Regions from separate parts of the Cytobacillus spartinae genome, predicted to be linked through region 2. Evidence: predicted binding sites of a transcription regulator. Region 2 holds the regulator's gene; the other holds the start of a gene.
What was found. The regulator LexA, encoded in region 2, represses DNA repair genes until DNA is damaged. The targets are predictions, from matches to a motif close to CGAACATATGTTCG.
Positions count from the first base shown of each region.

Region 1: the regulator LexA is predicted to act here: its motif matches at 2,469-2,482, upstream of uvrB (excinuclease ABC subunit UvrB).

Region 1 covers NZ_JBIACK010000006.1:45,730-58,202, forward strand. The annotation lists gene uvrA (excinuclease ABC subunit UvrA) at 1-331, opposite strand, end outside; gene uvrB (excinuclease ABC subunit UvrB) at 339-2,318, opposite strand; gene ACFYKX_RS13445 (DUF2198 family protein) at 3,119-3,382, opposite strand; gene ACFYKX_RS13450 (hypothetical protein) at 3,428-3,955, opposite strand; gene ACFYKX_RS13455 (small, acid-soluble spore protein, alpha/beta type) at 4,123-4,395, shown strand; gene ACFYKX_RS13460 (sigma-70 family RNA polymerase sigma factor) at 4,505-5,026, shown strand; gene ACFYKX_RS13465 (hypothetical protein) at 5,029-5,925, shown strand; gene ACFYKX_RS13470 (helix-turn-helix transcriptional regulator) at 5,998-8,025, opposite strand; gene ACFYKX_RS13475 (EAL domain-containing protein) at 8,162-10,291, opposite strand; gene ACFYKX_RS13480 (SpoIIE family protein phosphatase) at 10,317-12,005, opposite strand; gene ACFYKX_RS13485 (STAS domain-containing protein) at 12,033-12,377, opposite strand; gene ACFYKX_RS13490 (ATP-binding protein) at 12,380-12,473, opposite strand, start outside.
Region 2 covers NZ_JBIACK010000001.1:199,314-211,786, forward strand. The annotation lists gene glnA (type I glutamate--ammonia ligase) at 1-796, shown strand, start outside; gene ACFYKX_RS00940 (hypothetical protein) at 928-1,335, shown strand; gene ACFYKX_RS00945 (hypothetical protein) at 1,395-1,781, opposite strand; gene ACFYKX_RS00950 (HD-GYP domain-containing protein) at 2,079-3,188, shown strand; gene lexA (transcriptional repressor LexA) at 3,237-3,860, opposite strand; gene yneA (cell division suppressor protein YneA) at 4,016-4,351, shown strand; gene ACFYKX_RS00965 (YneB family resolvase-like protein) at 4,361-5,008, shown strand; gene ACFYKX_RS00970 (DUF896 domain-containing protein) at 5,091-5,324, shown strand; gene tkt (transketolase) at 5,501-7,504, shown strand; gene sirA (sporulation inhibitor of replication protein SirA) at 7,706-8,143, shown strand; gene ACFYKX_RS00985 (YneF family protein) at 8,228-8,443, shown strand; gene ACFYKX_RS00990 (SDR family oxidoreductase) at 8,638-9,693, shown strand; gene ACFYKX_RS00995 (DUF6376 family protein) at 9,763-10,203, shown strand; gene ACFYKX_RS01000 (ABC transporter transmembrane domain-containing protein) at 10,402-12,150, shown strand; gene ACFYKX_RS01005 (ABC transporter ATP-binding protein) at 12,156-12,473, shown strand, end outside.

The DNA of each region.
Region 1 (12,473 bases), on a different contig from region 2:
GTAAGTAGTCATATATTTCCGTTACCGTTCCTACTGTAGAACGAGGGTTTCGACTTGTGGTCTTTTGATCAATAGATATCGCTGGTGAAAGCCCCTCAATGGCATCCACATCAGGCTTATCCATTTGCCCTAAAAACTGTCGAGCATAAGCAGACAGGGATTCAACGTATCTGCGCTGTCCCTCTGCGTAAATCGTATCAAATGCTAATGATGATTTCCCCGAACCAGAAAGTCCTGTCAGAACAACAAGCTTATCCCTTGGAATGGTGACATCAATGTTTTTTAAGTTATGGGCTCTGGCGCCTTTTACAATTAATTTATCCATCGCCATTGTATCGTCATCCTTCCGCTTTCAACTCTAATAAAAGGTCGCGTAGCTCTGCTGCTCTTTCGAAGTTCAATGCTTTTGCCGCTTCCTTCATTTCTTTTTCCATATCTAAGATAAGCTTCTCTCTTTCTTTTTTATTCAGCTTACCTAGCTTAGCAACTGGTGAGTAGTCTTCCTGTTCCTCTGCTGCATACGTTGCTTTTATCACATCACGGATTTCTTTCTGAATCGTCATTGGTGTAATTCCGTGTTTTTCATTATATTCTTCTTGAATCGAACGACGACGCTTCGTCTCGTGTATGGCAATTTCCATTGATTTCGTCATCTTATCTGCATACATAATCACGTGTCCATTGGCATTACGAGCTGCACGGCCGATCGTTTGAATAAGTGACCTTTCTGAACGGAGGAAACCTTCCTTATCTGCATCTAGGATCGTAACAAGCGAAACTTCAGGAATATCTAATCCCTCTCTTAAAAGGTTTATTCCAACGAGAACATCGTATTTACCAAGACGGAGTTCTCGAATAATTTCAATCCGCTCTAGTGTCTTAACTTCTGAGTGAAGATATTGAACTTTAATTCCGATTTCCTTTAAGTAATCCGTTAGGTCCTCGGACATTTTCTTCGTTAAAGTGGTAACAAGTACACGTTCGTTTCGTTTGATTCTATCTTGGATTTCTCCGATTAGATCATCAATTTGACCTTCGATTGGACGAACATCAATCGTTGGATCAAGCAATCCTGTTGGACGAATAATCTGCTGGATCATTTCCGGTGTATGCTCTATTTCATAAGGTCCAGGAGTTGCTGAAACATAAACGATTTGTTTCACATGCTTTTCAAATTCGCTGAATGTTAAAGGGCGGTTATCCATCGCCGACGGTAAACGGAATCCATGATCAACCAATACCTGTTTCCTTGCTTGGTCACCGTTATACATTCCACGAATCTGTGGCAAAGTAACATGTGACTCATCTATCACTAATAAGAAATCTTCTGGGAAGTAATCTAGTAAAGTGTAAGGAGTTGAACCAGCAGGCCTTAATGTCAAGTGACGCGAGTAGTTCTCAATCCCTGAGCAAAAGCCCATTTCCCGCATCATTTCTAAGTCGTATCTAGTTCTTTGTTCAAGACGTTGAGCTTCTAGAAGCTTTCCATTCTCTCGCATAATCGCAAGCTGTTCCTCTAGTTCCTGCTCAATATTCTCAACGGCTATTCTCATTTTTTCTTCACGTGTAACGAAGTGGGATCTTGGGAAAATCGCGACATGATCCCGATCACCGAGAATCTCACCCGTTAAGGCATCCACCTCACGTATCCGATCAATTTCATCTCCAAAAAACTCAACACGAAGACAGTGCTCGTCACGAGAAGCTGGGAAGATTTCCACCACATCTCCACGAACACGGAACGTACCACGTTGGAAGTTAAGATCATTTCGTTCGTATTGGATATCGACTAACCGATGTAATAGTTTATTTCTCTCAATCTCCATTCCAGTTCTTAATGATAAAACGAGATCCCGGTATTCTTCTGGGGACCCTAAGCCATATATACAGGAAACGCTGGCAATAATAATGACATCTTTCCGTTCAAATAATGAAGATGTCGCTGAGTGGCGAAGCTTATCGATTTCATCATTAATACTAGCGTCTTTTTCAATAAAGGTATCAGTGGATGGTACATAAGCTTCCGGTTGATAATAATCGTAATAACTAACAAAGTACTCAACCGCATTATTGGGGAAAAACTCTTTAAATTCACTATATAATTGACCCGCCAACGTTTTGTTGTGGGCGATAACTAATGTGGGTTTATTAACCTCTTTAATTACATTTGAAATCGTAAATGTTTTACCTGTTCCTGTAGCACCTAACAATGTTTGATGTTTTTTCCCCTCACCGATTCCTTGTACAATCTTTTTAATCGCTTCAGGCTGATCACCTTGAGGGGAGTACTTGGAAACGAGTTCAAATTGGTCCTTCACACGCAAGCCTCCTGTTCCTAAATCTTCTATATGATTACAAATCAGCATGATAATTAAGTAGGACCTGAGTTGAGCTGATTTACTATTTTTTCTAGTTCAAAACTACATCATCATTCTACCACAAACTTATCAAAACAAACCAATAATATGCGAACGGATATTCGATTTTTCTACTATTTACTAAAGAAATTGGTAAATGATGTAGAAGCTTTGTTAATCAATCGTTTGATTGAAAACAGATCTGTACTAGATATAAAGCCATTCTTTTAACTTTTCCGTTAATAAAATTGTCGATACATTTTTGCGATTCTTTTTACGTGTAGGGACATTTGTTGAGGTTTGTAGAAGTGTAGTTAATCAATCGTTTGATTGAAATCATTAAAAAAGTGATTATGTAGGGGAAAGTTTTATATTTCGAAGTGAGAATATTGTCGAGGGAATTATGCAAGTTTTATGCTGAAATGCTCTGAACTGCGGGTTTTGCCTACTAAACGAGGTAGTCTTGATGATTTATGGAGAACTTACAAGCTGTATGCGGCTTCTCCATGGGTTTATGCGGCAGTTTATCTCTTTTATGCGGGACCTTTAATTATTTATGCCGTATTTCCCACGGGTTATGCGGCACTTTGGACACTTTATGCGGATTTCTTTTAGGTGGCACTGGAAGTTTCTACTTTCACAGTTCAATTGATGCAGAACCAGCTCCCCTCCCCTACTCCCCAATCAAAATACAAAAAAGCCCGCAGATCAACTCTACAAGCTTTCACATTTATTTAGAATTGTTCTAACCTAAGGAGCTGTTATGCACTCTGCTTAGTCCTTTTCTTCATATTCCTCGCATACCAAAATCCCACTGTTAAAGAAATAGTGTCTACCACTATTAAATAGAAAGAATTGGTGTATCCTTTATAAACGGAAGCAGCTATTAAAGCTAACGTTAGAACTAGTCCAATGATATGGTTGTACGTAACTCTTGTAAACAAAACAACAAGAAGTCCTGGAAGTAATAGAGCCAATATAACTTTTACCAACACTTGTGACACCTTCTTTAATAAAATAAACATATGTATAAGGATAGCTTCTCCAATCGTTATATACAAGAGATTTTATTAGTTGGTATTCAGTAGCTTTTTGAAAAACTTCCAGCCTGCATACCCTAAAAGTGCCATTACCGAATAACCTACTATAATAATAAGGATCGGAACATACGCAGGTGTAGTACCTGAATCCGTTGACATTCCCGCTAAAAAAAGAGGCATAATGGGAAGAGTAAAGATACCTGGTCCTAGAAATATACATACAGCAAATATCCCTATTACAATCCAACTTGATTTTTTACCAACTAACAGTGGATTTTTATCTCTAACCCCATCATCGGATTCCTTCGCAAGTGCATCCTTCACCACAAGATTATATGCCTTGATCTCTCTTATTGCTTTTCTGAAGAAATAAAACCATACAGCTATGATTACCAATGCAACAATAGACAACATGGTCCAGTAGGATGAGAATCCCCCCGAAAACATCGAAACAAAAGGATTAAGAACCATGAAGAAAAGCGTTATTCCATATTGAAGTAAAAATAATACAGATAAAATGATATAGACATATGCCCACACAGGTTTTTGTGAACTCATACCGTGTTTAACCTCTCATAAATTAGAATTTTTTTACAGCAATCTCATTATATTACGAAAACGTTATGATGAACAGACTCCCTATTTGCCATGAATAAAAACAGGTAACAGTAGAATACTTACAACAACAAGACCTTCAAAACAGTATAAAGGTTGGTGAACCCATCATGGCAAGAAGAAAACGCCCCCTTGTACCTGGAGCTCGAGGTGCATTAGATCAACTTAAAGCACAAGTAATGGAAAAACAAGGTTATCAGGTGGACAAAGAACATCCAGAGAATGTTAAATATGAGGTAGCAGAGGAAAGAAATGTTCCTCTTAAGAAAGGATATAATGGAACACTCACCTCACACCAAGCAGGAAAAGTTGGTGGTCCAATTGGGGGAAATATGGTAAAAGAGCTTGTAAGAATGGCACAAGAAAGTTTAAATAAGAAATAGAAGTAGAAGAGCTAGTCTCCATCGACTAGCTCTAATTTTTTTGAAAAAATGCAACCTTTTAGAAATAGAGTCGTCTATATATAAACTTTCTGAAAGGAGGTACTGCCTCTTGATTGAGCCTAGCAAAATATACAACAAAGACATAGCACTAGAATATTTATTGCAAGAATACGGAGACAGCGTAAAAAAACTTGCTTATACGTATGTAAAGGATTGGAGTATTGCAGAGGATATTGCGCAGGAGGTTTACATTACAAGTTATAAACATTGGGACCAATTCAGAGGAGAGTGCTCCTATAAAACTTGGCTTTTTAAAATCACGGTCAATAAATGCAAGGATACATACAAAAGTAAATGGTTTAACGTCCAGGGGTTATTAGAAAATATAAGCTTTAAGTTAAAGTCCACCGCTTCCACGGAACATGAAGTGTTGTTAAGAAGTGAAGCACGAGAATTGTCTGAGTATGTCTTACAGTTACCCATTAAGTACCGTGAGATAATCATTTTATTCTATTATGAAGAATTAAAAATAGTAGAAATCCAAGAACTAACCGGACTTAATCCTTCCACCATAAAATCCAGGCTGTATAGAGGAAAAGAAAAACTACGACATATGTATGGAGGTGAATAGATGTGGAAGAAAAGCTTAATAGACTAAGAGATAGCATGGACAAAACAGTTCTAAAAAACGGAAGGATGTCTAAGAGTGAAAAAGAAAAAATCTTACTAAATGCTCAGCAGGATACCGAACGTAAAGACCCTTTTTTAGCACCTATTTTGTCCTTTGTTTTCATCTTAACCTTTCTGTTTTTAGTTAGCATATTCTTCTACAATCAAGTGTTTAATGAAGGGGGCTTTATCATGGTGAGCTTAGATCAACTCTTCTTATGGATTTTACTATTTTTATTTATAATAGCTGGAACCATCTTCTTAATATCCCAACGCCAAAATAAATATTTTAGGACTTATTTAGTTACACTCCCTACATTATCGTTGGCTGCTGCCTGTCTTCTATTCTTTCAGTCGGACACTTCCGTTACAAACGTTCAAACACCAAGTGCAGCCCAATCATTAGAAAAAACAGATGTGGAAACAGAGACTGTAGCACTTGACCGAAAAATTCGTGATGCTATTTATGAAAAACTTGATATTATGACTGATATTGATGAGAAGCGAATCGAAGAACTTGTAGTCAGTGTGGATGAGAAAAATGTTGAATTAGTACTTGGAGCGAGCGGGATAGGATACATGGAGGAAATAAGAAATAAATTGGTCGTAGATAGCCAAGCTGCTATCCAGCTAGTTTTCGAAAATGAACAAGTCCAAACCGCTTCCTTTCAGTGGAAGGTCCAACATTATCCAAATCCAACGGGTGCAGAACGTGCTGGAGAAAGACAATACGAAGTAGCTCTATCCTATCAACTTTCAAGAGAACAATACGAGAAAATAAATTGGGATTCTTTCAATCTTGAAGAACTTCAAAAAACTACCCAAGGATATGAAATACAGCCATTCCTTCTTCAAAACTAAATTCTAGTTGCTTGTTACACGCATTCAAAAAGGAACAAACCCTTTATTTTTAAATAAGGGGCTGTTCCTTTTTTATTCCATTCCATATTTAATCCGATATATTTTCGCCATTGCTTGAACACGGTCGGAAACATTCAGTTTTCTAAAAATATTGGTGATATGGTTTTTTACCGTATGTATGCTAATCGTTAATGCACTCGCTACTTCCTGGTTATTCAATCCTTCAAGGACTAAATGTAGGACCTCCTGCTCTCTTGATGTTAAAGGGAGTTCAATGATTACACTGCTTACATCTCGAACCTTTTCGATATCTTCTAAGCTAATCTCGACTTTATCCATTTCTACCTTTTCATTAAGTTCCATACTTTGAATAAATGCCTCAAACTTCTCTTTGAGTGACTCATTTATACCCTCTATATCCAAGTCTTCCTTGTTACAAACCTTGCGATAAATTAACCCCAGAATTTGACTTTCAATTCGATAGAAATGGTTGGAACCTTGGTTCTCAAGCAACCGATGATAGTCCTCTAGGATGGAAATTTCAGGGCCCGCTGAAATTTTTTCCTTAATAAACGAAAGCCGATAAGGTACAACTTTAATTGCCCTCTTTAAATCGTTCAAATTAAATTCCTCTAGCTGTGAAAAGGTTTCAGCCATTGTTAATGCTTTTTGAACAAGCTGGTATTCTTTCGTATTCCATTCTTTTATGCTCGCATGAAGGAGTTCCAATGCATCTACCCTATCACTTTGACCTTCTCCATCCACGACCGTACAATATTTCATACTTAGAATTTTTCCAAGTAAGTCCAAGAATCCCTCAACGTTACAAGAAGGTGCTTCAACTTCCATCGTAAGAATTCCGTTCACACTCTGGTTTTTCACAATGGGAACATGAATTAGATTCTGGCTATTTTTAGTATGGGGCATGAACTGTTCTACCGATTGTCCTATGTAAGCGGTCAGTTGTTTATGATAATGCTTTAACTTATCATTGGTCGTTCCTCTTAGGAAAAGCTCTCCTCCAATTAAGGTGGCACAAACAAAACGATTTTTGTTCAGACTTCTACACACTTCCAAAACCTTATAAAGCAGGTTCTTCGGATTATTGGAGTGAATAAATACGTCCATTACATCAACCAAGCTTTGGTAATACTCCTTTATAACCTCGGATGTACCTATCGCCTCTCTTATGCTCTTTCTATCCGATAAAAATTGAACGAAGCATTTCATGATAATATGTAATTCTTCATGAAACGGAGTGCCCTTTAACTTTCCTCCAAAAACAAGCCCTTCCACTATGTCGTGATTTTTAATAGGGTACGAGAATAAATGATTAGGCTGGAGACCTGCTTTTTTAAAAATTTCTGCCCGATTTGATTGACCTATACCATTCCAAATCATCTCTTTCTCTGCTGCAGCCGACTGGCCTAGTAGACCTTCCCCAATATAAAATGTGACACCATTAAGTGAGTGCCCCTTTTCTCCAACAACAAGGTCTACACAAAACGTATCAACGGTGTTTTTACTCGCAAAACCTATAAAATCTAAATTATAAATCGTTAAAACATTTTTAAAAAAAGAAGGGAGGATTTCTTTGCATTCCTTATTATAAGTAAACTCTTTAATAAGATTTAATTTCTCTTTTTGTAGTTGTTTACTATGTGTGTCTCTATATAAAACCTTAAGAGTTTCTACTACCTTTTCAATACTCTGGATGAGTTTATGTTTGTCTTCTTGAGTAATAGAATGGACACCTTCCAAAAGAATTTCTTCTTTTTCAGTAAGATTACTTTCAACAAATGGACCTGCTAGTAGAAAGCATGGTCGATTTTCACCATAAAAGAGTGGTGAGAGTACATACTTAAGTGGAGCCTGTTCCTCTGAAGACATGATCAGTACAGGCCTTTTTATATTTTCTACCATTCTTTTAATATCATCTAAAAATACAGAGTTTTCAAGGTGAAGATTAGAACAGTCCAAACCATCTTTATTTGCTTTTATTACTATTTCTCCTGAAAGGTCCACAATCCAAAGTGGTACTTGAAGATAAGAAGAATAAGTTCCAAGCAATTCTTCAATAATATGTACGTTGTTAATCATAGGTGCACCTCTAATTGTTCTATATAAATAATATCGACACTTAAATTAAAACCTTTTCTGGAAAATGCAACCACTTAAACTTCCACTTTGTTTATAGTACTGTATTTTCATGAAGATGTATGAGACTTGATCATAATTAAATAGAATACGTTTGATGACTAAGCTCCCGAGCTAGCTTGTTCCAAGGGAATAATTGCTTTTCAAACTCATCCGCTGGAACTGGACGACTAAAGAAATAGCCTTGCACCGTTTCACAGCCAACTTCCCTTAAATAGTGTATTTGGCGGTCTCTCTCTGTTCCTTCCGCCACAATATCAAGTTTTAACGAACGGCCCATATCAATAATGGCTTTTACAATTGCTTGATCTTGCCGATCATAATCAATTTCCTTTATGAATGCTCGATCTATTTTAATTGTTTCAATGGGAAACTTCTTTAGATAGGATAATGATGAATAGCCCGTCCCAAAGTCATCAATTGAAACACCAATGCCAATATGTTTCAATTCATTAAGAATCTTTAAAGTTTCACCAATATTGTTAACAATCATATTTTCCGTTAGCTCCAGTTTTAGAAAGGAAGGGTTAAGCTTAGAATGAGCTAAAGCATTATTAACAGCCTTTACAAGAATATTGGATTTAAACTGTACAGGAGATATATTTACGGAAACACTTAAAGCGGGCAACCCTTTCTGGACCCAAATGTTTTGCTGTCTACAAGCTTCCTGTATAAGCCATTCTCCTATTGGAATAATAAGACCTGTGTCTTCTAGGATAGAGATAAATTCCCCTGGTGGAATGATTCCAAGCTTCGGATGATTCCAGCGCAACAAAGCCTCTGCTCCCATTATCCTCCCCTTAACCACATTCACTAATGGCTGATAGTATAAAATTAGCTCATCTCTTTCGAGCGCGTAGCGAAGATCCTTTTCCAAGTTTAAACGGTTAGAAAGATTCTTCCCTAATCCCTTTTGATAAAATTGAACGTGATTTCTTCCTTCTTTTTTTGCTTGTTGACAAGCAAGGTCGGCCTTGATTAAAAGAGAACGAGCATCAGCTCCATCCTTTGGAAACTCCACGATTCCAAAGCTCGCTGTTACATATAATTCTTGTTCCCCTAAATAATAGGCTTGTTTAAACACATCGGATATTTTTTGAATTTCTTGCTGTAAAGGCTTTTGCTCCCCTACATTTTTAATGAGAACAATAAATTCATCCCCATTCATGCGTGCCACAAAATCACCTTCTGAAAGACAGGTTGAAAGTTTAGTCGTTAAGGCTTTTAAAATCTGATCTCCTCCGAGGTGACCGAAGGAATCATTCAATATTTTAAAACGATCAAAATCAATATAAATTAGTACAAAACGATTTTGAGTATGCTGAAATTCAGAAATGGCATGATCTATGTTTGATATCATTAAACTTCTATTAGGTAGGTTCGTTAATGGGTCAAAGAAAGCTAGAGTGTGAAGTTCTTTGTCCTTTTTGTGTTTCTCAATAGCGATTGCTGCAATTTTTCCTAAATTGCTTACCACGTTTAATTCATCGTCACAAAGTTCATTATCATCTTCCGAGAAAATTGCAACTACCCCTAGAACCTCTCCACTACTCGAAAGAACTGGAATGCCATGACACCCATTCATAGATGTCTGAAGGTAAAAGTTAGCACTCCTTTTAATAGAGATTTTTCTTTCGACTATTTCTTGAAAAAGGCTATTTGTATGGTTTGTAAGCTCTTCAATAGCTGAAATTATTTTAGTTTGCAGATTAGAACTTGCGACTAGCTCAAACTTTTTTTCACCCTCGTAGATTAGAATCGAACAGGACACGTTTGACAGATGTCCTTCTATAACCACCGCTAACTGAGAGAGAACATCCGTAATTTTTGTATTAGATGCCAAAGCTTTTAGCACTTCCTGAACTCCCACAATCGTACGTTCTTTTCTCTTCTCCATGCTAATATCGTAACCAGTTAGCACGAATTGTTCTTGATGATCTGCTTTTCTTAGCAAACCTCTTATCCACTTACCAGTTTTAAGGCAAAATTCAAACTGAACCTCCTCTTTATACTGGCAATGCGCAACCATTTCTTTAAAATACGCTTGATCTAAACCATTAATATGTGATAAAAAATTTTCTTTTACTCGAAGATGGCCATCTTCCACTTTGGATTCAAGTATAGTACCTTCAGGGTCCATTTTAAGGATAAAAGAAGGAAATGATGAATTTGGTCCACTGAAAGATGTATCATTTAGTAAGTTATTCACTCTGATTTCCCCTCTTCCTCTACATTTAAAATAAATCTACTTTCAAAATAGAGATATCATCTTGATCTTCAGTAGGAGCTTTTCTTTTATTTAAGGCTTCCAAGACAAATGCTTCACATTCTAGGTTTGGATTCTGCGTAAAAGCATTTGCGATTACTGAAATAGCCTCACCTGCTCGTTTCATGCCTGTGCTTTCTAGAACTCCATCGGTATATAGGATAATTTTCGTTCTGCCCTCATATTGAATGCTAGACGATTCGATATTTATCTTTTTCATTAAGCCTAGTGGTGGGCAATTCGATTCCATTAATTCATAGGTTTTATCGCTATAGGAAAGGATTCCTGATGGGTGGCCCGCATTAACATATTTAATCTCCTTTAATTTTGTATCTATGAGCATATAGATGGATGTAAAATACCTAACAGAATCTGTGGAATTAAAATTAAATAGCTGATACATATGCCTATTTAACTCTTCCATGACGAGGATGGGGTCCTGAACCCTTGTAATTAACCCTTCTAATAAAGAACGAATGCTCATTGAGATCAGTGCGGAAGAAACTCCATGTCCCATTACATCTAAAATAAGAACCCCATATCGACCATCATCTATCTGGTACCATACGTACAAATCTCCACCAACGGTATTGGCCAACACGAAATAGCCAGAAATATTGATCTCATTGGTATGTAAGGGTTTGCTAATTACGCTGTGCTGAAGAAGATTCGCTAACTGAAGGTCTTTTTTAACTAATGACTCTAATCGACTCTCTTCGGTAATATCCCTTGCAACGACAAATATTCCTTCTAAGGAACCGTTAACCATGATTGGAATACTTTTATAATCAATATAAATTTTATTGCCGGAAACCCCAGTGAGTTCATTCGTACCCGTAACCGTTTCTCCTTCAAGGGCCTTATGAAAGAGGTTGATGGTTTCGTCCACTGAGTCCTTTGCAATAATTTCTTTAAAATGAACTCCTACTTTATATGACCCCATATGATCTTGAAAGGTTTGATTGGTTTCTGTAATCTTCCCATCCTTATCAATGATGCAAGCCAAATGAGGATTTTTATCAAAGAGAGATTTGTAGCGCTGCTTTAAAACATCAAGCTGTTCAGAGTACATCTTTTCCTTTGTTACATCCTTCGCTACACCGACTAAGCCTGTTTTTTTACCATGAGGGTCGAAAAAAGGAACAGATAACACTTCAATGTATAGGATTTCTCCATTTTTATGAATAATCTGTTCCGTTGTGACTAAAGATTTATCCGGTTGTAAGTCGCGATCAAGGTTAAGGCGCTCCATACTTTTTTTTGCAAGAAAGGTGGAATAATGCTTTCCAACTATATCTTTGTAAACATAGCCCAGCATTTTGCATAACGCGAGATTAATATCCTGTACATAGCCTTCTTTATCAACTACATAGACTCCATTAATAGGATTATTGAATAAAGCTAAATACTGATTATGGCTTAATTTGATTGTGGCGACTACTTTATTTCTTTTGAAATAAAAGATTGCTATAAATGGGATATTTAAAGCTGCTAAAAGCAAAAGAATGATGGTAGCCTTTGCAAATGGTGAATGAAATCCTAAGGCATCTAGTACGGAATATGAAGAATCATTTAAGATATAGACCGCAATCAAGGTGGTAATGATTGCACCGCTCTGTAAGATTGCCTTAAAGGATCTTTCCTTTACTTTTCTCATATTGAGTTTCCCTTCTAAAGGACTAAATCAATTAGATTTATCATTGGATAAGTAATTAATACCTTCTTCTACTGTTGGAAAGAGTCTCATAAAGCTCGAAAATTTTACAATGGTAAAGATCTCTTCTAATAATGGGTGAATCCCTGCCACAACAAACTTTTTATCCATTTGTTTTGATTGCATCGCAGTATGGGCAATAATTCCTAATGCCGAGCTATTCAGATACTCCACATGTTCTAAATCCAATAATAGGAATTGCTCTGCATCTATCAAAAAGGATTTCATCTTGTTTTGAAAGACTTCTACATTTCTAATCGTTATATCCTCATTAACTTGAAAAATATCAATCGACCCTTCTTGTATCACAAACATGTTTAAACACCCCTCTCTTTCCTCATATAGAATTCAATGTGGTCCTGATCTTCTTTAATCCATACCTCGTCCATTATGTTTAGTATTAAGGGGATT
Region 2 (12,473 bases):
CTTCGAGATTGAAGCATCTCACCATGAGGTAGCTCCTGGACAACATGAAATTGACTTTAAATATGCTGATGCTTTAACAGCTTGTGACCAAATTCAAACGTTTAAGCTAGTGGTTAAGACAATTGCTCGTAAACACGGTTTACACGCAACATTTATGCCAAAACCATTATTCGGAGTAAACGGTTCTGGGATGCACTGTAACGTTTCACTATTCAAAGATGGTGTAAATGCATTCTATGACACAACTGGAAATTTAGAATTAAGTGATACAGCTCGTCAATTTATCGCAGGAATTCTAAATCACGCACCAAGCTTTACAGCGGTTACAAACCCGACTGTTAACTCTTACAAGCGTTTAGTACCTGGTTACGAAGCACCTTGCTACGTTGCATGGTCAGCTAGAAACCGTTCTCCATTAATTCGTATTCCGGCATCGCGTGGAATTAGCACACGTGTTGAAGTACGTAGTGTGGACCCAGCTGCTAACCCTTACTTAGCAATGGCTGTACTTTTAAAAGCAGGTCTTGATGGGATTAAGAATAAACAAACTCCTCCTGCACCGGTTGATCGTAACATCTATGTTATGAACAAAGAAGAGCGCTTAGCTGAGGGCATTGAAGATCTACCAGCTACTTTAGCTCAAGCTCTAGACAAATTAAAAGCTGACGAAGTAATCGTATCTGCTCTAGGTGAGCACATTTTCGAACACTTTGTTGAAGCGAAAGAGATCGAGTGGGATATGTTCCGTACACAAGTTCACCCTTGGGAAAGAGAACAATATATGCAAATGTTCTAAGACTGATAAAAGCCTTGACACGACAGTGTTAAGGCTTTTTTAGATGCGGCACACAGTTGGAAATATACTTCTTGAAACATTAATTTTTTGCTGCTAAACTACAATAGTCCCAATCATTTCAGGAGGATTTCATGAAAAAAATATTTATTACACTATTCATTTTACTCGTATTCACTAGTTTAGTAGCTTGTAGTAAAGAGAAGAAAGTAAATGATGAAACAGCAAACGCTGATGTTGCTAATGAGCGGCAAACCAACAATAGCATGGAGGAAATCTTGGTCGTTGGTAAAACAGGGCCAGAGATTGAAGATTTTATTTTTGAACCTGCGGAGATAAACTTAAAAGTTGGAGAAAAAGTCAAGCTTACACTTACAAGTGATGATGAAATTCAACATGGACTTCGGGTTGGAGGAAAAGTCATCCAGCATGGAGAATCAATTGAAATAAGTTTTGAAAAGCCTGGAGAATACTTTGGCAATTGCTCAGAGTTATGTGGTGCAGGCCACGCTTTAATGGCGTTAAAGATAATTGTAGAATAAGAAGGCATTTCGACAATTTTAAGTCGAAGTGCCTTTTATATATGTCTCAAATACTCTAATTAGGATGGATCTGATGAGGTTGAATTCTTCCAAGCATTAAAAATATATCTAGCATCCGAAGTTAGCCAGCTCTGTGCTTCTTGTTTTTCAAGTAGAGCAAGGTGCTCTGAAAAAATTTTGCGTGCATACTGAAAATGTGAATCTTTCACATAAGAGTTAATTACATTCAATACTTGTTTATCAGTATAAGACAAATGGACAATAGTCCCGTTTTCCTGCTCTTCTTTAATGATTTTAATAAATTGCTGTGCACTAGAATTTAATAAGTGATAGTTTTTAGATTCTGTTAAACGCTTCCATTCACTTACAATTAGAGGTCTAGCCTTTGCATATTTATGGTCTTTGCACATGGTATTAACGAGCCGTATAACACTTTCAACCTTCATCTTAATAACTCCTTGTGGATAGGTGTTTATACCTATAAATTTTAATAGAGTTAACACTATGTGGTCAATACAAATAGAACTGGATATCACGAAAACTTCACATTTTTTTCAAATAATTACTGTTAAGGAAGGATTATCGCAATTAAAGTCGAATTTTGTAAAGTGTTCAATAAGGAGTGGGACTTCTTTACTTTATCGTGCCCAGGAATTGAAGCGAAACTAAACTAGGGACTCATTTACAGCTGGTGCTTGTCATAGAATTTGCAACAAATTGAAAAAGTGATAGAGGGGAAAGTCATGCGGTTAACAACATTGGAGAAATGTGAAGTTGGGGTTAAATTAGGCAAATCCATTTATAACGAAAACGGCCATATTCTCTTAGCAAAAGGTACATCATTAACAGATCCATTAATTACTAGACTAAAAACACTAAATATCTTTACAGTTTACATAGAAGATGATGCATCCGAAGGGATAGAAATAATAGATGTTATCCCTGAAGAACTTCGAATAGAAGCAGTGAATGTAATAACAGATGGGTTAGATTCTATTGCGGGTTTGAATTCTAGCAAGAATAATATTCAAGGAATGTTTAAGACTGGAAGAGCCATTAGGAGCTTTCAGAAAATTTTTCGTGATATACATAGTGTACTTTCAAACAATAGAACAGCATTAAATTTGTTAGCATCAACGAAAGTGCATGATAGTTATGTTTACTCCCATAGCTTGAATGTATCCATTTATGTGTGTCAATTAGCAATAGAAAATGGGTGGCCATTGAAGAATATCGAAGAGGTAGGTCTTGGTGCTATGTTGCACGATGTTGGTAAAATGTTTATTTCACCTGATATTCTCAATAAACATGGAAGCTTAACAGCGGAGGAATACGAGCATGTAAAAACACATGCGGAATTAGGGTTTGGCCTTCTTAAAAAAATTCATGAAATTCCACTACCTGTTGCCCATTGTGCACTTCAGCATCATGAAAGAATCGATGGGAAAGGATACCCGAGAGGTTTAACAGGAGACAAGATTCATCACTACTCAAAAATATTAAGTGTTGCAGACGTATTTGATGCAGTAACGAATCATCGAACATATCGACGGGCTATTTTGCCTCACAAAGGTCTAGAATTACTTTATGCGGGAAGTGGTACTCAATTTGACAGTAAACAAATTGAGTTATTTAGGGGTTGTATTGCTGTCTACCCACCAGGTCTAACGGTGAAGTTAAACGATGGGCGAACAGGAATCGTCTCAAAATATAATTTTAATGCTGTGGGTCGACCAGAGCTAAGGATTATTAAAGATGAGTATGGTGAAGAAGTACAACCTTATGATATTGATTTATCGTCACATCAAAATTTGACTCTAGAAATTATAGAAGCAGATACTCTATTAAATTAAAATAAAGCCAGCGAATAGGACCGGTTCTCCTCGCTGGCTTTTTTGTTATTAGTGTATATGGCGATAAACACCGATTACTTTTCCGAGAATAGAAACATGACGCAAAATAATTGGCTCTAATGTGGAGTTTTCGGGTTGAAGTCTAATATAATCTTTTTCTTTAAAGAATCTTTTTACAGTAGCTTCGTCCTCTTCGGTCATTGCTACAACAATATCACCGTTATTTGCAGTTTGTTGCTGACGAACGATCACATAATCTCCGTCTAGGATTCCAGCTTCAATCATACTGTCTCCCATTATTTCTAGCATAAATACTTGATCATCAGACGGAGCAAGCCTCTCCGGTAGAGGAAAATATTCTTCAACGTTTTCAATGGCTGTAATAGGTAGTCCTGCAGTTACCTTACCAATTACAGGGACGTTGACCACATTATATTTAGGAATGTGGGATTCTTCCTCCAAATCTAATACCTCAATCGCTCTAGGCTTTGTTGGGTCCCTTCGAATTAGCCCTTTGCTTTCTAATCTTGCCAAATGACCATGAACGGTTGAGCTTGATGCTAGGCCAACTGCTTCACCGATCTCTCTAACAGAAGGTGGATACCCCTTGAGTTTCACTTCTTCTTTTATAAATGCAAGAATATCCTGCTGGCGTTTTGATAGTTTTGCCATAATTTACGCACCTCATATGGTTAATCTTGCATTAATTATAGCATGTATTACCATTGTATACAAACATAAGTTCGAATTTTTGTTGACACCAAACAAATGTTCCTAGTATAATCAGAATATAAATCGAACATACATTCTTAGTTAGAGGTGTCTTTATGAAAAAATTATGGAATCAATACTCATATACTATTATTCTTGTAATATTAAGTTTTACTGTTACATTCGTTCTGTTGGGAAATGAAAAGAAAGAACTAAAAGATGAATTTGTTGAAATTACGGTTGAAGAGGGAGATTCTCTATGGAGTATATCGAAGGAATTTTCAAGTTATCACGAATTGAGTCCTGGAGAATTTATTAATTGGGTAAAACAAAACAACCAATTAAGTGGAAGTCATTTATATGTAGGCGAAAAGATTATGATCCCCGTTTTAACAGAAGAGCTACAGTTTTCTAAACAAATTGCAAGCTCATATAATGAACAACTAGATTGAGGAGATTAAATGAAAGCGATTATATATTGTCGAGTTAGTACGAACAAAGATAGTCAAGAATCTTCACTTCAGAGACAAGAGGAAGAACTATTACTACTAGCTAAAAATAGAAACTTTAATGTAGTGTCAGTGATCAAGGAGAAGGCAAGCGGATATGAAATGGAAAGGGACGGAATACTTGAGCTATTATCTCTTATTAAGGATGATTCAATAGAGGCCGTTTTGATTCAGGATGAAACGAGAATTGGTCGTGGGAATACGAAAATTGCCATTATTCATTGCATATTAAAAGAACGGGTAAAACTTTATAGCATTTCTCATAACGGTGAATTAGAACTTTCAGATTCGGATTCAATGGTTCTGCAGATTGTTGGAATGGTAGAAGAGTATCAGAGAAAGTTACATAATATTAAAATCAAGAGAGGCGTGAACCGAGCGATAGCAAAAGGGTATAAACCCGAGAAAAACTTAAAGAATCAAGGTATATCAGCGGGCAGAGAAAGAATCGATGTACCAATTAGTGAGATTGTTAGGTTGCGTAATAACGATTTGACCTTTGCTGAGATTGCTGCCACGTTAAGAGGATTTGGCTACGAAATTTCTAAAGCGACTGCACATAGAAGGTATAAGGAGCACATAGAATCATTACAGGATTAGTAGGCTCTTTTCTTGTCAAACGATAAAGTTTTTAGTAATATGACTTTAATCAAAGATAGACTTGACACAAAGGAGCCTGATTATGCTACCTAAACATAAAATAGCTAGGATAAATGAGTTAGCCAATAAGGCAAAGACCTCAAAATTAACTGAAGAAGAGGCAAAGGAACAGTCGACATTAAGGCGAGAGTACTTACAAACATTTCGTTCTTCCATGTTAGATACTTTGCAAGGTGTAACATTTATAGATCCGAATGGAGACGATGTAACACCGGAGAAACTTAAAAAATTGAAAAATAAAAAGGATCTACATTAAATAGGTCAATCAAGGAATGCAAAATTTGTATTCCTTCTTTTGCATTTATAATAGGAATATTGTGTTAGAGGATGCAGTATATAGTAATTTTTCTAATATAGTCACATTCAATTGTATAAAAAAATTGAGGACTATTATATTATTAGAGTAAGCCTACTCAAGAAAGGGATGTTGATATGTTTGAACAAGTAGATTCACTAGCAGTTAATACCATAAGAACTCTTTCAATTGATGCAATTGAAAAAGCAAATTCAGGACATCCAGGAATGCCTATGGGTGCAGCTCCGATGGCTTATGCATTATGGACGAAGCACATGAATCATAATCCACAAAATCCAGAATGGTTTAATCGTGATCGTTTTGTTTTATCTGCTGGTCATGGTTCGATGCTTTTATATAGCTTACTTCATTTATCGGGTTATGATGTCACAATGGATGATATTAAAGACTTCCGTCAATGGGGCAGTAAAACACCAGGCCACCCTGAATACGGTCACACTCCAGGTGTAGATGCAACAACAGGTCCATTAGGGCAAGGGATTGCTATGGCAGTGGGTATGGCAATGGCAGAACGTCATTTAGCTGCAGTCTATAATAAGGATCAATATGATTTAGTTAATCATTATACATACAGTATTTGTGGAGACGGTGACTTAATGGAGGGTGTATCTGCTGAGGCTGCATCTCTAGCAGGGCATTTAAAACTAGGTAGACTTGTTGTTCTTTATGATTCAAACGATATTTCGTTAGACGGTGATTTAGACAGATCGTTCTCTGAGAGTGTTGAGCAGCGTTTTAAGTCTTATGGCTGGCAATATATTCGAGTAGAAGACGGCAATGATTTAACGGAGGTTGCAAATGCGATTGAAGCAGCAAAGAATGATGAAAATCATCCAACATTAATTGAAGTAAAAACGGTCATTGGATTCGGATCGCCAAACAAATCTGGTAAATCTGATGTACACGGTGCTCCACTAGGAAGTGATGAGCGACAACTAACGAGAGAATCATATCAATGGACTTTCGAGGAAGATTTCCATGTACCTCAAGAAGTATATGAGCAATTTAAGAAGCAAGTTTTAGAGAATGGTCAGAAGAAAGAAAAAGAATGGAATGAAATGTTCCAAGCCTATAAGAATGAATACCCAGAACTTGGTGCTCAATTGGATTTGGCAATGAAAGGCTCCTTACCTGAGGGATGGGATAAAGACCTTCCTGTTTATGAAGAAGGTAAGAGCTTAGCAAGCCGTGCTTCTTCTGGTGAAGCGTTAAATGCAATAGCACAAAACTTACCGATCTTCTTAGGTGGATCTGCTGACTTAGCTGGTTCAAACAAAACAATGATAAAAGGTTCGGGCGATTTTACTCCAGATTCATTTGAAGGAAGAAATATTTGGTTTGGAGTTAGAGAATTTGCCATGGGTGCAGCCATGAATGGAATGGCTTTACATGGTGGACTGAAAATATTTGGAGGTACATTCTTTGTTTTCTCTGATTATTTACGACCAGCAATCCGTTTAGCTGCGCTAATGGGCTTGCCAGTCACTTATGTATTTACACATGATAGTATTGCAGTAGGTGAAGACGGTCCAACACATGAGCCGATTGAGCAACTTGCATCACTTAGGGCCATGCCAAATCTAGATGTCATTCGTCCAGCGGATGGAAACGAAACATCAGCAGCATGGAAGCTAGCACTAGAATCAAGTGATAGACCAACTGCATTAGTATTAACTCGTCAAAATCTACCTACTTTAAAGGATACGGATAAAAATGCTTACGAAGGCGTATCAAAAGGTGCATATGTAGTTTCGCCAGCGGAAGGAAATGCGGATGTGCTTCTGCTTGCTGCAGGCTCTGAAGTAGGATTAGCTGTAGAAGCACAGACGGCACTTAAAGGCGAGGGAATTCAAGCTTCAGTAGTAAGTATGCCATCATGGGCTAGATTTGAACAACAAACGAAAGAATATAAAGATAGTGTTATCCCGAAAAATGTGAAAAAACGTTTAGGGATTGAGATGGGATCATCTTTAGGATGGCACAGATATACCGGGGATGAAGGAGATGTGCTTGCTATCGACCAATTTGGTGCTTCTGCTCCTGGTGAAAAAATTATGGAAGAATACGGTTTTTCAGTACAGAATGTAGTAGAGCGAGTGAAAGCTCTTCTTTCAAACTAATTAATGGGGAAAGGGCGCAGGAACTAGTTTCTGTGTCCTTTTGCTTTCTAATAGCTGAAAACACTCTCTTAAAATGTTTGAATAGTTAGAAATGTGCAAATTCGACAAAAATAGTGGAAGTTTTTGACGTTTTAAGACAAACGTTCAAAAAGATTTTCTATATAATGAGGAAAAGGTTGTCTTTATAAGGAGGGAGATACGGTGAGAACCTATCAGCTATACTTAATTGAAGATGATTTTGCCTCCCACTATTTTGGTAGAGAGAAAATGTTTTTTCAGCTTTTTAACGAGTTTAATGAATCTATTGGTGAAATGAGATCGATTTTAACAAAGCAAGTTGATTATATAACAAAGCCAATTCCAAGTATAAGGTTACATCAGTACTTAAATCTGCAATTACAAAGAATGAAGGATTTTCGAACAGAACAAGGGGTATATTATATAGAAAATGGTAAGCTAAGTTCCGCAAAGCTAGAAATTTTTGATAAATATATCTCTATTTGCTCTTATGGTAGTTACGACGCTGAGACAATTTTCTTTGAAGTATTAAGAAAGCATGAAAGTTCTTTTTTAGCGATAGATTTAGAGCATTACCGATACGGGTGGCTAAAACCAATTAAAGAAAGAAAATTTGTCTAAATACGAGAATTTCAAAAGCAAATATTGTATAATGTTCTTTGGTTTAGTACACTGTATGATAGACAACATGAAGGAGGAAGTAATATGTGGACATATATTCTAGTAGGTATACTAGCATTACTTGCTGGTGTAGCACTAGGATTTTTCATTGCTCGTAAATACATGATGAGCTACTTAAAGAAAAATCCACCAATTAATGAACAAATGTTAAAAATGATGATGATGCAAATGGGTATGAAACCATCTCAGAAGAAAATCAACCAGATGCTTAGTGCAATGAACAAGCAACAAATGAAATAATAGCTGGGTATTATTTTCTGCTTTTCTAAACAAAAACCGTTTTTTCTGTTTGAAATTAACAGGAAGAGCGGTTTTTTTCTGTTACGTTTCATAGAAAAGATCCCTAAGCCTAAAAATAAGGAAGTAGGATCACTTCAAAAAATTTGATTCAGTTGATAATGTGAAAAGTAAAATATGCAGGGAGAGCTTTTAAGATGAAAATTTTAATGACTGGGGCAAACGGATTTTTAGGTAAGAAACTTGCAAGGGATTTGCTAAAAGAGGGGCATATTCTCTATTTACTAGTTAGAAACTCCAAAAAACTCAATTCTTTTATCGAATCAATCGAATCTCCTCAAATGAAATCAAGAGTAAATATTATCGAAGGGGATGTAACTCTAAATAATTTAGGTGTGTCTGAGGAACTACAGGATAATCTAAGAGGGGAACTAGATGCTATTTTCCATATGGCGGCATTACTATCATTTGACCCAAAAGACAAAGAAAAGTCATATCAAGTTAATGTACAAGGGACTAAAAATACACTAGAGTTTGCAAAGAATCTTAGCTGTATAAAATTTTTCTATGTAAGTACTGCATACACAATTGGCCTTGAGAATGAGGGTTCAGAAAAGCTTTATTCAACAAATCGAAGTTTTGTTAATAATTATGAGGAGACAAAATGTTTAGCAGAACATCTGGTAAGCTCTTATCAAGATCAAATGTTTGTCAATATTTTAAGACCATCTATTATTATTGGAGATTCAGTTACTGGAGAAGCAGATACGAGTTTCGGCTTGTATGGCCTCTTAAAAAGTCTACTGGTTTTAAAAAGGAAAATCTCGCGAAAAGACAATTTTAGAGAAACAAAATTTCATATCATGCTTAATACTGAAACAACAGCAAATTTGGTCCCGGTAGACTATGTCTCAACGGTGTTAGTTGCAGCACTACAAAGTAGTGAGAATGGGGACATATTTAATGTTACAAATCCTTATCCGCTTAAACAAGGAGACATTTTAAAGATCATCAAAGACACTTTGGAGTTACCAAGCCTCTATGCCATAGGGTTTGACTCTGAACACCAATTAAGAGAAGATGAGAAGTTGTTTAATAAACCACTATCCGCCTTTAAAAGTTACTGGGGGCGGGATATTTATTTTCCATGTGAAAACACGAAAGAACTATTGAGTAAATCTGGGAAACCGATTTTAAACATGGATGATAAAATGTTAAGCAAAATAATTTCTTCATATATAATGAATAGATAATTTATGAAACTTTTCTCTATTGAAATACGTATACATTTGTGTATGAGATTTCTAGGGGGAGTGGAATACTTGAAGAGAATCATCTTAATAGGTCTAATTATAAGTTCTGTGTTGTTGAGTGCTTGTTCCTTCATTGGTGAGGTTAATAACTCATTAGATTATGTAACTACAGCAACTGAACATATCGAAAATTTAAATGCGTTTGCTGAGGAAGCTCCTCAATTAATTAGTGATGCTGCAACAAATCAAGAAGTTAGAGCTGAACTTGAGACTGAATTGATTCGTCTAAAGGCTGATGTGGAAGAATTTATACAGTTGAGTGACATCCCAACTGTAGTAGAAGATGTACATCAAGATTTTGTAGCAAAAAATGAATTGCTTTTAGCTGAAATAGATAAAGTATTGGAGAATGGGCATGTAGCACTTGATAAGCTTGAGAACTCACAACTTTTCAATACGTTAACGGAAGTAACTAATCTAATAAACCGAATAGAGAGTCTTGGACTTTAAGCATGGGGAAGAGTGGATTCACTCTTCTTTTTTTATTTTTATAATGGAAAAATAGGCTATTCAAAAAAATGTAAAATAAATAACTTTCTTGTTTTCTTAATATTTGGTAAACTATTTTAGTCATTCTAAAAATAATCGGAAAGAGTGATTTTGGATTTTTTCATTAAGTTTGAAGTAATTTAGGCGGAGGATTTCATCATGAAAGTGTTTGTTCATTTAATGTGGTTTTTTAAACAGGAGAAAAAGTCCTATCTAACAGGTATTTTTCTATTACTTCTAGTTGCGCTCTTACAATTAGTGCCCCCTAAAGTCATTGGAATTGTTGTTGATGAAATCGAGAGGGGAACCCTTACTGGGGGAGTGCTCGCTAAGTGGATTGGGGTTTTAGCTCTAGTTGCGCTAGCTATGTATTCTTTACGTTATTATTGGAGAATTATGATCTTTGGTTCAGCGGTAAAGCTTTCAAGGTTATTACGAAATAACTTGTATAACCACTTTACCAATATGTCACAGAGGTTTTATCAGAAGCGTAGGACAGGGGACCTAATGGCTCATGCCACCAATGACCTTCAGGCCGTCCAACAAACAGCAGGTGCAGGGGTTTTGACTCTTGTGGATTCTTTAGCAACAGGTGGTTTTGTAATTCTTGCAATGGCAACGACGATCAGCTGGAAACTAACGCTTATATGTTTAATACCTATGCCTTTTATGGCTCTATTAACTAGTTGGTATGGGACATTATTACATAAGAGATTTCATTTAGCTCAGGAAGCGTTCTCTTCATTAAATGACAAGACTCAAGAGAGTATAACAGGGATTAAAGTCATTAAGACATTTGGTCAAGAAAAAGAAGATATTGAAGACTTTAGAAAACAATCAGAGGATGTTGTTCAAAAAAACATATCGGTTGCCAAAATAGATTCTCTATTTGATCCGACCATCTCTATCATTGTTGGGATCTCTTTCTTCTTAGCTATCTCATTCGGCTCCAGATTTGTTATAAACGGTGAACTTACGATCGGTCAATTAATCTCATTTACAACGTATCTAGGTCTGTTAATCTGGCCTATGCTTGCATTTGGCTGGTTGTTTAATATCGTGGAACGCGGAAGAGCTTCCTACGATCGTATAACTGCTCTACTGAATGAGAAAGTTGATATTAAAGATGAAGAGGGAGTTTCAGATCGAACACCTGGTGGAGATATTCAATATCAGATTGATGAATTCCAATACCCGAACGAAAAAGAACCTTTGTTAAAGGATATTTATTTTTCAATTAATAGAGGAGATACGGTAGGGATTGTAGGAAAAACAGGTGCTGGTAAAACTACTTTATTAAAGCTATTAATTAGGGAGTTTGACATTACCAACGGGCAAATTACATTTGGAGGCCGACCGCTAGATACATATAAGTTGGCTAATCTTAGGGGTACTATAGGGTACGTACCTCAGGACCATTTCTTGTTTTCGGCAACAGTCGGTGAAAATATCTCTTTCGCTAGACCAGAATCAGATACTGAGGAAATATATCATGCTGCCAGAATAGCAAATATCCATAACGATATACTCGAATTTACAAATGGATATGAAACGGTTGTAGGGGAAAGAGGAGTTTCTCTTTCAGGTGGACAAAAACAACGTATATCTATTGCACGAGCGTTAATCATGGATCCAGAAGTGCTTATTCTTGACGACTCGCTATCAGCCGTTGATGCAAAAACGGAGGAATCTATATTATCTGCATTGAAAGAGAATCGGGAAGGAAAAACCACAATTATCACAGCACACAGATTAAGTGCGATTAAGCATGCTAACCTGATTATTGTCCTTGAAAATGGACGAATTGCTCAAAGGGGAACCCACGATGAGTTAATGATGGAATCAGGTTGGTATAAAGAGATGTATTTACGCCAACAACTTGAAGAACTTGTGGAACATGGAGGGTAAACGGGATGGAAAATGAAACTTATAACAGTGGTAAAGGGCAGCGAAAGGTTTTATTCCGCTTATTAACCTATGCGAAACCACATTCGAAAACAATTATCCTAGCTTTTACCTTGTTGATACTAACCACGATTGGAGATATTCTTGGCCCGATCCTAGTCAAAATTTTTATTGATGATCATCTAACACCAAGAAATTTAAAGTTTGAGCCACTTTTTACTCTAGCTGCTGCTTACATCGGTATCCAGATCATGAATGTGCTTATCTCCTATTTTCAGTTGTTAAAGTTCCAAGAAATTGCCTTGAAAATTATTCAAGAAATACGG